Regions from separate parts of the Kitasatospora sp. NPDC058478 genome, predicted to be linked through region 1. Evidence: riboswitches for the same ligand, from Rfam matches in the RefSeq annotation. Region 1 holds a riboswitch; the other holds the start of a gene.

The links. A riboswitch is a leader RNA that binds a small molecule or an ion and turns the genes downstream of it on or off. The one in region 1 is predicted to bind guanidine.
Region 2: it holds a riboswitch for guanidine, as region 1 does, so the genes downstream of both, ACFWPT_RS00490 (MBL fold metallo-hydrolase) here and ACFWPT_RS04755 (multidrug efflux SMR transporter) in region 1, are expected to answer to the same signal.

Annotation. Positions count from the first base shown of each region.
Region 1 is NZ_JBHXML010000006.1:30,111-35,776, forward strand. It holds gene ACFWPT_RS04735 (FAD binding domain-containing protein) at 1-56, shown strand, start outside; gene ACFWPT_RS04740 (2Fe-2S iron-sulfur cluster-binding protein) at 53-1,219, shown strand; gene ACFWPT_RS04745 (xanthine dehydrogenase family protein molybdopterin-binding subunit) at 1,216-3,543, shown strand; tRNA gene ACFWPT_RS04750 (tRNA-Cys) at 3,640-3,711, opposite strand; guanidine-III (ykkC-III) riboswitch at 3,797-3,863, shown strand; gene ACFWPT_RS04755 (multidrug efflux SMR transporter) at 3,907-4,221, shown strand; gene ACFWPT_RS04760 (MFS transporter) at 4,328-5,666, shown strand, end outside.
Region 2 is NZ_JBHXML010000001.1:108,441-114,106, reverse strand. It holds gene fhuB (Fe(3+)-hydroxamate ABC transporter permease FhuB) at 1-1,386, shown strand, start outside; gene ACFWPT_RS00495 (alpha/beta hydrolase-fold protein) at 1,408-2,523, shown strand; guanidine-III (ykkC-III) riboswitch at 2,597-2,664, shown strand; gene ACFWPT_RS00490 (MBL fold metallo-hydrolase) at 2,677-3,531, shown strand; gene ACFWPT_RS00485 (Uma2 family endonuclease) at 3,556-4,107, opposite strand; gene ACFWPT_RS00480 (DHA2 family efflux MFS transporter permease subunit) at 4,155-5,543, opposite strand; gene ACFWPT_RS00475 (MbtH family protein) at 5,540-5,666, opposite strand, start outside.

The sequences.
Region 1 (5,666 bases):
TGCGGCGTACCGTATCGGTGCTGGCCCGACGGGCACTGGGAAGGGCGCTGAAGTGACCACAGACCCCATCGAGACCCTCGACGCCGACCCGCTCGGCCTCACCCCGCAGGTCAGCCGCGAGCTGCGCCCGTGCGCCTCGTACACCTTGCGGGTCAACGGTTTCGAACGGCCCGTCACCGACGCCTGGATCGGCGAGAGCCTGCTCTACGTGCTGCGCGAGCGGCTCGGCCTGGCCGGTGCCAAGGACGGCTGCGAGCAGGGCGAGTGCGGGGCCTGCTCGGTGCAGGTGGACGGCCAGCTGGTGGCCGGCTGCCTGGTGCCCGCCGCGCTGGCCGCCGACAGCGAGATCAACACCGTCGAGGGCCTGTCGGCCGCCGGCGGCGCGAGCGACGTCCAGCAGGCGCTGGCCGAGTCCGGCGCGGTGCAGTGCGGCTACTGCACCCCCGGCATGGCGATGGCGGTGCACGACCTGCTCCAGCGCAACCACCGCCCGACCGAGGTCGAGGCCCGCCAGGCGCTCTGCGGCAACCTCTGCCGCTGCACCGGCTACCGCGGCGTGCTGGCCGCCGTCCAGAGCATCGCCGACGCGCGCGCCGAGGACGTCGAGGAGGCGGAGGAGACGGCCGCCGCGACCGCCGCCCAGGCCGCCTCACCGGCCACCGACCAGCCCGCCGACCAGCCCGCCGGGGAAGCGGCCGCCGGACCGCAGCAGGCCGCCGAACCGCCGGTCTACGCCGACGCCGACGCCTGGATCGAGCACGTCCCGCAGCCGCCCGCCGAGCAGCCCCCGGCCGGCGCCGACCAGCCGTACGGCGACGGCCAGGGCGGCTACGACACCGGCGTGTACGACACCGCCGTCCTGACGCCGGTCCAGGGCATCCCCGCCCAGACCGCCGACGACCAGGTGTACTACCCGCCGCAGGGCTACCCCGAGCAGCCGTACCAGGGCACCCCCGCCCACGGCACCTACGTGCCCGGCGGCTACCCGCAGCAGAACGGCTACGACGCCGGGTACGACGCCCCGGTCTACGAACCCACCCCCGCGCACGGCACGCCGCTGCCCGGGGCCGCCTTCGACGGCACGCCCCCGCACGGCACGCCCTACGTCGCCACGCCCCCGCACGGCGATCCGGCCGGCGGCACCGCCCCGGCCGGCGTCCCGTACGGCGCCACCCCCGCCCACGGCATCCGGCTCCCCGAGGACGACCACGCATCATGACGTCGCCTACCGACATCGGCGCAGCACTCCAGCAGGACGGCGGCGAGGGCGGCGCACCGGAGCCGTTCGGCCTGGGCAGCTCACCGCTGCGCAGCGACGCGCTGCCCAAGGCGCTCGGCATCTACCCGTACGCGGCCGACCTGTGGGCCGAGGGGCTGCTCTGGGGCGCGGTGCTGCGCTCGCCGCACCCGCACGCCCGGATCAGGGGCATCGACACCGCGGCGGCGCTGGCGCTGCCCGGCGTGCACGCCGTGGTCACCGCCGCCGACCTGCCGCCCGGTCCGGACGGCGCCCCGGACGGCGCCCCGGCCGGGCCGATCGTCGCCGACCGGCCGGTGCTGGCCGCGGGCGTGGTGCGCCACCACGGCGAGCCGATCGCCGCGGTGGCCGCCGACCACCCGGACACCGCCCGGCTGGCGGTCGGTCTGATCGCGGTCGACTACGAGCCGCTGGAGGCCGTCACCGACCCCGAGCAGGCCTTCACCGCCCCGTCGCTGCACCCGGACGGCAACCTGTTCCGCCACCTGCCGCTGCGCACCGGGGATCCGGACGCGGCCGGCGAGATCATCATCGAGGGCCTCTACCAGGTCGGCCGTCAGGACCCGGCCCCGCTCGGCGCCGAGGCCGGGCTGGCCGTGCCGCGCCCGGACGGCGGCGTCGAACTGCACCTGTCCTCCACCGACCCGCACGGCGACCGCGACCGCACCGCCGCCTGCCTCGGTCTGGAGCCCGACCGGGTCCGGCTGGTGGTCACCGGCGTGCCCGGGGCCACCACCGACCGTGAGGACCTCTCCTTCCAGGTCACCCTGGCGCTGCTGGCGCTGCGCACCGGCCGCCCGGTGAAGATGACCCTCACCCGCGAGGAGTCCTTCCACACCCACCCCTCGCGCCACCCCGCGCTGCTGCGCTACCGCCACCACGCCGACGCCGAGGGCACCCTGGTGAAGGTCGAGGCGCAGATCCTGCTGGACGGCGGCGCGTACGCGGACGTCTCCGCCGAGGCGCTGGCCGCCGCCACCGCGTTCTCGGTCGGCCCGTACGTCTGCCCGAACGTCTTCGTGGACGCCTGGGCGGTGCGCACCAACAACCCGCCGGCCGGGCGGATGCGCGGCGAGGGCGCGTTGCAGGCCTGCTTCGCCTACGAGTCGCAGCTGGACCAGCTGGCCGCCCGGATCGGCGTGGACCCGGTGGAGATCCGCCGCCGCAACGCGATGGCCACCGGTGACCCGATGCCCACCGGACAGGCCGTCACCTGCCCGGCGCCGGTCGGCGCGCTGCTGGAGGCCGTCGCGGCCGAGCCGCTGCCGGCCCTGCCGGTGGACGACCCGGACGCCGAGTGGCTGCTGCCGGGCGGACCCGGTGGCGCCGGCGACCCGGCGGCGGTGCGGCGCGGGATCGGCTACGCCGTCGGCATGGTGCACATGCTCGGCGCCGAGGGCGAGGACGAGGTCTCCACCGCCACCGTGCGGGTCAGCGGCGACCACGCCACGGTGATCTGCGCGGCCGTCGACTCCGGACAGGGCTTCGCCACGCTGGCCCGGCAGATCGTGCAGACCGTGCTGGGCGTCAGCGAGGTGTACATCGCGCCGGCCGACAGCGACCAGTCCATCGCCGGTCCCTCCGCCCGCGGCCGGCACACCTGGGTCTCCGGCGGCGCCGTCGAGCGCGCCGCGCTGATGGTCCGCCACCAGCTGCTGCAGCCGATCGCCGCCAACTTCGGGATGTCGGTGGAACTGCTGCAGATCGCCGACGGCAAGATCACCTCGTACGACGGGGTGCTCGGCATGCCGGTCGCCGAGGCGCTGGAGGGCAAGGAGCTCTGGGCGACGGCCCAGTGCCGCCCGCACCCCACCGAGCCGCTGGACGAGTCCGGGCAGGGCGACGCCTTCGTGTCGATCGCGTTCTGCGCGATGCGCGCGGTGGTGGACGTGGACATCGAGCTGGGCGCCGTCCGGGTGGTCGAGATGACGGTCGCCCAGGACGTCGGCCGGGCGCTGAACCCGCGGCAGATCGAGGACCGGATCGAGGCGGGCGTGGCCCAGGGCGTCGGCCTGGCGCTGCTGGAGGACCTGCGCACCGAGGGCGGCGTGCTGCTGAACCCCTCGCTCACCGGCTACCGGCTGCCCACCGCGCTGGACACCCCGCAGGTGCGGATCGCCGCCCTGCTGGAGGAGCGGGACGTGGTCGCCACCTTCGGGGCCAAGGCGGTCAGCGCCGCCCCCGCGGTGGTCGCCCCGGCGGCCGTGGCCGCCGCCGTCCGGGCGGCCACCGGCCTGCCGGTCGGCCGGCTGCCGATCCGGCCGGAGGACGCGGTCGCGGTCTGACGGGCGGGGGCGGCGGTTTCGGCCGACCGCCCCGGAAATGGCGGAAACAGGAATTGCCGGTCGACGGAATGTCGACCGGCAATTCCATTTCCGGCGAGGCCATGACGGGAATCGAACCCGTGTACACCGCTTTGCAGACGGTTCCCTAAGCCACTCGGGCACACGGCCAGTGAATTCATAGTGGCGGAATGCGCGGGGGGCCGTCAACGGTGGAATGTAAATTCTGTATGGCGGCTTGTGCTACGGTCGGAACCAGGTGGTCGGTTGCCCGGCCGCCCCGGACGAGCGCGTCGTACCCGGTGACGACAAGACGGCGCAGTTCAGCGGCAATCCGGCCGCTGTGGACTGCGGAGGTAGGCCGTCATGGCATGGCTCGTTCTGATCATCTCGGGTGTCCTGGAGACCGTGTGGGCGGTGGCCCTGGAGTCGTCCAAGGGCTTTTCCCGGCTCACCCCCAGCCTCGTCTTCGGTGTGACCCTGCTGCTGAGCATGGGCGGGCTGGCGTACGCGATGCGCACCATTCCGATCGGCACCGGCTACGCGGTCTGGGTCGGCATCGGCGCGGTCGGCACCGCGCTCTACGGCATGGCCGTCCTGGGGGACGCGGTGACGGCGGCCCGGATCGGCTGCCTGCTGCTCATCGTCTCCGGCGTGGTCGGCCTGAAGGTGCTCCACTGACCGCCGGCTGAGCTTCCCCCTGACCCTGGTCCTAAGCCCTGCGGACTAGCTGATCACCGACTCGGGTCAGGGGTCATGAAGCCGGACGGCCCTTACGATGTTACGTATGACCACTGCCTCCCCCACCTCGGTCGACTCCGCCCCGATACCCTCCGAACCCGACCCCGGTGGCGGGGTCCTCAGTGGCCGCTACCGCGCTCTGACGCTGGGGATCGTGTCGGTGGTCCTGGTGATCGCCTTCGAGGCGACCGCCGTCAACACCGCGATGCCGACCGCGGCCCGCCAGTTGAACGGCATCGGGCTGTACGCCTTCGCCTTCTCCGGCTACTTCACCACCACGCTGTTCGCGCTGGTCGTCTCCGGGCAGTGGTGCGACCGGCGCGGGCCGTTGCAGCCGCTGTTCACCGGCATCGCGGTGTTCGGCGTGGGCCTGGTGGTGGCCGGGACGGCGCCGGGCATGTGGGTGTTCGTGGCCGGGCGGGCGGTCCAGGGCCTGGGCGGCGGGCTGGTGATCGTCGCGCTGTACGTGGTGGTCGGCCGGGCGTACCCGGAGCGGCTGCGGCCGGCGGTGTTCGCGGCCTTCTCCTCGGCCTGGGTGCTGCCCTCGATCATCGGGCCGCTGGTCTCCGGCGCGATCACCCAGCACCTCGGCTGGCGCTGGGTGTTCCTGGCCGTGCCGGTGCTGATCCTGCTGCCGCTGGCCGTGATGGGCCCCGCGCTGACCCGCTCCGAGCGGGAGCACCCGGTGGCCAGGGGCGCGGAGTTCGACCGCCGGCGCACCCTGCTGGCCGCGATGGCGGCGCTCGGTGCCGGCCTGCTGCAGTACGCGGGCGGGCGGCACGACCTGATCGGGCTGCTCCCCGGGACCGTCGGGGCGGCGCTGCTGGTGCCGGCCGTCCTGGGGCTGTTGCCCGAGCGGACCCTGCGGGCCGGTCGGGGGCTGCCGGCGGTGATCCTGCTGCGCGGACTGGCGGCCGGGGCGTTCCTCGGGGCCGAGGCCTTCGTCCCGCTGATGATGACCACCGAGCGCGGCCTCTCGCCGACGATGTCGGGGCTCACCCTGACCAGCGGCGGGCTCACCTGGGCGCTGGGCTCCTGGCTGCAGGGGCGGCCGGGGGCGGAGCGCTACCGCGAGGCGATGATCCGGGGCGGGTTCGTGCTGACCGCAGTGGCGATCGCGGGCGCCGCGCTGGTGCTGGTCCCGGCGGTGCCGGCCTGGGTGGCGGCGGTGGCCTGGGGCGTCGGCGGCATCGGGATGGGACTGACGGTCGCGAGCGTCAGCGTGCTGATGATGAAGCTCTCCGCGCCGGAGGACGCCGGGGTGAACTCGGCGGCCCTGCAGATGAGTGATGCGCTGGGCAACGTCCTGCTGACGGGCCTGGCGGGGGTGATGTTCGCGGTGCTGGGCGGCGGTTCGCTCGCCGCCGCCCACGAGGGTGCCGGGG
Region 2 (5,666 bases), on a different contig from region 1:
CCCGGCGCCACCCGGGCCGCGGTCGCCTTCGCCGTCACCCTGCTGACCGCCTCGGCCGTCGCGCTGGCCGGCCCGATCTCCTTCCTCGGCCTGCTCGCCGGGTTCCTGGGGCGGGCCGTCGCCGGCCCCAGGGTCGGGCAACTCACCGTGCTCGCAGGGCTGTTCGGCGCCGCCGTGCTCACCGGGGCCGATGTGCTGGCCCGGGTGGTGGCCCGCCCGTTCGAGGCGCCGGTGTCGGTGATCGTCTCCCTGGTCGGCGCCCCCGCGCTGATCGCGATCGTCCGCTCCCGCCGGACCGCCGCGCTCGGCATGGCCGATCCGGCCGAGCCCGCCCCCGTCCGGCGGTCCGAGCCGCCCGCGCCCAAACCCGACCTGGTGCTGCGGCGCGGCGCCTGGTCGCTGCTGCTCCCCCGCCGGGCGCTGCTCGCCTCGCTCGCCCTGGCCGCGGCGCTGCTCGCCGTCGTCGTCGTGTCCGCCCACGCCGGGCAGAGCGAACTCGGCCTCGGCCGCACCCTCCAGGCCGTGTTCGGCTACGGCGACCGGCTGGACGTGCTGCTGGTGCAGAAGTTCCGGCTCGGCCGGATCGTCGCCGGGCTCGCCGCCGGCGCCGCCCTCGGCCTGGCCGGCTGCCTCACCCAGACCCTCGCCCGCAACCGCCTCGCCACCCCCGAACTGCTCGGCGTCAACGACGGCGCCACCGCCGCCGTCCTGATCTCCGCCACCGTCTCCGGCACCTTCGGCGCCTGGTGGGCCGGCCCGCTCGGCGCGCTGGCCGCCGTCCTGGTCGTCACCCTGGTCTCCGGCGGGCTCGGCGCGCAGGGCTACCGGGTGCTGGTCGTCGGCCTCGCGATGTCCGCGCTCGCCTCGGCCGTCATCCAGGTCGCGCTCGCCCGCCGCTCGCTCAACTCGGCCGGCTCGCTGTACGTCTGGACCTCCGGCAGCCTCAACGGGCGGGACTACGCCGTCGCCACCCCGGTCCTGATCGGGCTGGCCGTGCTCGTGCCGCTCGCGCTGGCGGCGGCCCGGCGGCTGGCGGTGCTGCGCTTCGACGACAGCGTGGCCGCCTCGCTGGGCGTCGACCCGGGCCGGGTCCGGCTCGGCTGCCTGCTGCTGGCCGTCGCGCTGGCCGGACTGGCCGTCGGCGTGTGCGGGCCGGTCGGCTTCGTCGCGCTGGCCGCGCCCGTGATCGCCGGGCGGCTGGCCGGGCCGGCGCGCGTACCGGTCCTCGGCTCGGCACTGACCGGCGCCGTCCTCGTCGTGCTCGCCGACACCGTGGGGCGGGTGCTGATCGGCGGGGTGGAGATCCCCGTCGGCATCGTCACCACCGTCCTCGGCGGCCCCTTCCTGCTCTGGGTGCTGCTCGGCCGCAAGGGCACCCCCGCCTAACCTCCCCGAGGAGTCCCGCAGATGGAAACCCTTCCCCTGGTCGAGCCCGATCCGGCCGACCCCGCCTACCGCCTGGTCACCTTCGTGCACGAGGACGCGTCGTGCGACGGCGTGCTCGCGCTCCTGCACACCGTCACCGACAAGGACCGGCACGCCGGCGACCTCGCCCCGCACCTGATGACCCGCCGCGACGACGGCCGTTGGTCGATCACCTACCGGCTGCGCGCCGACCACCGGGCGTCCTACCAGCTGTACCCGTTCCGGGGGGACGCCCCCGGCACCACCCGGGCGGACTGGCTGCGCGTCCTCGACCACGCCCGCCCCGACCCGCACGACGCCGCCCCCCGGCTGCCCGCCCGCGACGGGCGCCACCCGTCGTCCGTGCTCAGCCTGCCCGACGCCCCCGCCCAGCCGTACGCCCGGCGGCGCGACGGCGTGCCGCGCGGGCGGACGGTGGCCCACGAGGTGGCCGGGCGGCGGGTGGACGTCCACCTCCCCGCCGGTGGCGGAGCGTCCGCCGGTGGCGGGCCGTTCGCGGTGGCCGTGCTGCTGGACGGCGAGATGTGGGGCGAGGTGCTGTCGGTCGGCGACACCCTCGACAACCTCGCGGCGGACGGCGCCATCCCGCCCACCGTCGCCCTGCTCGTCCACACCATGGGCCCCTGCCGCCCCGACGACCTCAGCTGCAACCCGGCCTTCGTCGACCTCCTCGCCGACCGCCTCCTCCCCTGGGCGGCAGCCGAGTTCGGCACCACCACCGACCCGGCCGGCACCGTCATCGCCGGCCAGAGCGCGGGCGGCCTCACCGCCGCCTTCGCCGCGTTCCGGCGCCCCGACCTCTTCGGCGGCGCGCTCTGCCAGTCCGGTTCCTTCTGGTGGCCGGACGAGACGGAGTTCGACGAGGGCAGTGAGTGGCTGACCCGCCAATTCGCCCGCGAGCAACGGCGGGAGGCCCGGTTCTACGTCGAGGTCGGCCTACAGGAGTGGATGCTGCTCCCGCAGAACCGCCACCTGCGCGACGTCCTCACCGCCCGCGGCTACGACCTCGCGTACCGCGAGTTCAACGGCGGCCACGACTACGCCTGTTGGCGCGGCGGGCTGGCGGACGGGCTGGCGCACCTGCTGGGGCGTGCCTGACGGTTCCCGGCAAATCGGCGAATCGACGAATCGGCGGACCGGCGCGCGGCGACGGGAGCGTGCTAGCGTCCCGGTGGCGGCGCGCCGGCGACCGCCCCGGACGAGATGTGCGCCGTACCCGGCCCGCCAAGACGACGCACCCAGGGAGACGTCATGGCCGCCGGTGCCCCGATCGCCCGTCCGCTCGACGTGCGGTGGATCCACGGATCCCCGTCCGCGAAGCACAACACGGACCCGGACATCCAGGTCCACGCGTACGACGAGCACACCGTCATCCTGCGGCAGAACAAGGCGGTCAACTACGAGGCGCCGTTCCTGTTCCTGCTGTTCGGGGGCGAGCGGGCCGTCCTGATCGACACCGGGGCCACCGCCTCCGCCGCGTACTTCCCGCTGCGCACCGTGGTCGACGGGCTCATCGACCGGTGGCTCGCCGACAACCCCCGCGACGGCTACGGGCTGCTCGTCCTGCACACCCACCCGCACGGCGACCACGTCGCGGGCGACGGGCAGTTCGCCGACCGGCCCGCGACGACCCTGGTCGGCGCCGACCCGGCCACGGCCTGGCCGTACTTCGGCTTCGACCAGGACCCGGACGCCGTCGCCCAGGTGGACCTCGGCGGCGGCCGGGTGCTCGAATGCCTGGCCACCCCGGGCCACCACCCGGCGGCCGTCACCTACTACGACCCGTGGACGGGCCTGCTGCTCACCGGCGACACCGTCTACCCGGGCCGCCTCTACATCGACGACTGGCCGGCCTTCACCCGCACCGTCGACCGGCTGATCGACTTCGCCGAACGCCGCCCCGTGACGCATCTGCTCGGCTGCCACATCGAGATGACCCGCACCCCCGGCGTCGACTACCCCATCCGCACGACCCACCAGCCCGACGAGCCGCCCCTGGAACTGACCGTCGGACACCTCCGGGCCATCCGCACCGCACTCGCCGACCTCGGCGACCGGCCGCGCCGGCACGCCCTGCCCGACCTGATCCTCTGGCCGAGCGCCTGAGCCCATCGGTCAGGCGCTCGGCGATCAGTCCTTGTACGGGACGAGCCGCGCGAGGTCCAGTTCGAAGCCGAACGGATCGGGAACGCTGATCGTCTCGCCGAACTCCCGCTCGGTCCTCGTGTGGTACCGGTCGTGGTTCGGCTCGGAGAACAGCGTGGCCGTCCGCTGCCGCGGGTCCACGATCAGATAGAGCGGGAAGCCCATGCGCGGGTAGTCGCGGACCTTCCCCGTCCAGTCGTTCTCGGGATTGGACGGGGAGACGATCTCGACGGCGATCAGGGCCAGCTCGGCGGGGATGTCGTGGCCGGCCAGGTCGATGACGTCCTCGGGCAGGTACGTGAGGTCGGGATTGCGCACGGAGCCGACCTCGGGTGAGGAGAGATCACTGTTCCCGGTGGGGAAGTAGCCGGGAGGGCAGTGCGCCTCGAACTGGCGTTGGACCAGCGCGAGGTTCAGCTGGTGGACCGACGACGGTGACGCCTGCATGACGATGATGTCGCCGGACAACTCCACCTTGTAGCCGTCCGGGAGACTGCGCCGGGCCTCTTCGAGAAGACGGTAGCGCTCGGGGTTCATGGACTCTCCTCCAGTGCTCCGGCCACCGTACGGCAGCCGGAGCCGATTCAGGGTCCCGGTGCCTCCCGGGGGAGGCGGGTGGTGAGGAGGGTGCCGGCGGCGACCAGGGCGGCGGTGAGCAGGAGGGCTAGGCGGTAGGGGCCGGGTGAGCCGCCTTCGGTGTCCAGGGCGCCGATGAGGGCGGCGGTGGCGGCGATGCCGAGGGCGCCGCCGAGGGTGCGGACGATGGTGAACAGGCCCATGGCGCGGCCCATCGCGGGCCCGGGGACGTCGGCGAAGCCGGCGATCTGGACGGTGAGCACGGCGGTGCCCAGGACGAGCCCGACCGCGAACATCAACGCCCGTACGGCCCAGGGGTTCTCGGCGAAGCCGAGGGCGGCCAGGACGAGCGCGGCGAGCAGCAGCGCGGGCAGCGCGAGGCGGCGGGGGCCGAACCGGGGCAGCAGGCGGTCGACCACCTGGGAGGCGGCCATCAGGCCGATCGCCTCGGGGAAGACGCTCAGCCCTGCGTCGAGGGCCGAGGCCCCGAGGGCGGCCTGGTAGAGCAGCGGGAGGACGAACAGGGCGCCCATCAGGCCGGCCGAGGTGAGCAGGGCCAGCCAGGTGGCGGTGCCGAAGGTGCGGTCGGCGAGCTGCCGCAGGTCCACCAGTGGTTCGGCGGCGCGGAGTTGGTGGCGCACGGCGATGACGAGCAGGAGGAGCCCGGCCACGCCGCTGAGCGCCACTCCGGGCGAGGACCAGCCGTGCGCCGGGCCGAAGCCGAGCGCGTAGGTGAGCAGCCCGAGGCCGGGGGTGGCGAGCAGGAAGCCGGTGGTGTCGAAGCGGCCGGCCGGGGGCTCGTCCGCCGCGCGCAGGCCGATGAGCCCGGTCACGACGGCCGCGACCCCGATCGGCACGTTGACCAGGAACAGCCAGTGCCAGGAGAGGTGTTCGGTCAGGAGGCCGCCGAGCGGCGGGCCGAGGGCGGGCATCAGGGCGGTCGGGACGATCAGGAACCGGCCCAGGCCGGCCCGCTCGTGCGGGGCGAAGGCCCGGAACAGCAGGGTCATCCCGACGGGGGTGAGCAGCCCGCCGGCCACGCCCTGGACGGCCCGCGCGGCGGCGAGCGAGCCGAGGCCGGGCGCGGCGGCGCACAGGGCGGAGGCGAGGGTGAACGCGGCCAGGGAGCCGAGGAAGACCCGTTTCACGCCGAACCGGTCGCCGAGCCAGCCCGCCACCGGCAGGCCGACGGCGAGGCCGACCAGGAAGGCCGTCTCGACGGCGTTGGCGGCCGAGACGGGCCGCCCGAAGTCCTCGGCGATGGTGAACAGCGCGGGGTTGACGATGGTCGAGTCCAGGCCGTTCATGCACATCGCGGCGGTGTAGACCACGACCACCGCGGCGCGCCCCGCGAGCAGGGGGCGCGCCGGGGCGGCCTCGACGGCCGGAGGGGTCACAGGTCGGTCCAGTGGGCGGTGATCCACTGCACGGCGTCGGCGCGCTCGCACGGGCCGTGGGAGACGTTCCAGCCGGCCGGGACGGCGGCGAAGGCCGGCCAGAGCGAGTGCTGGCCCTGGTCG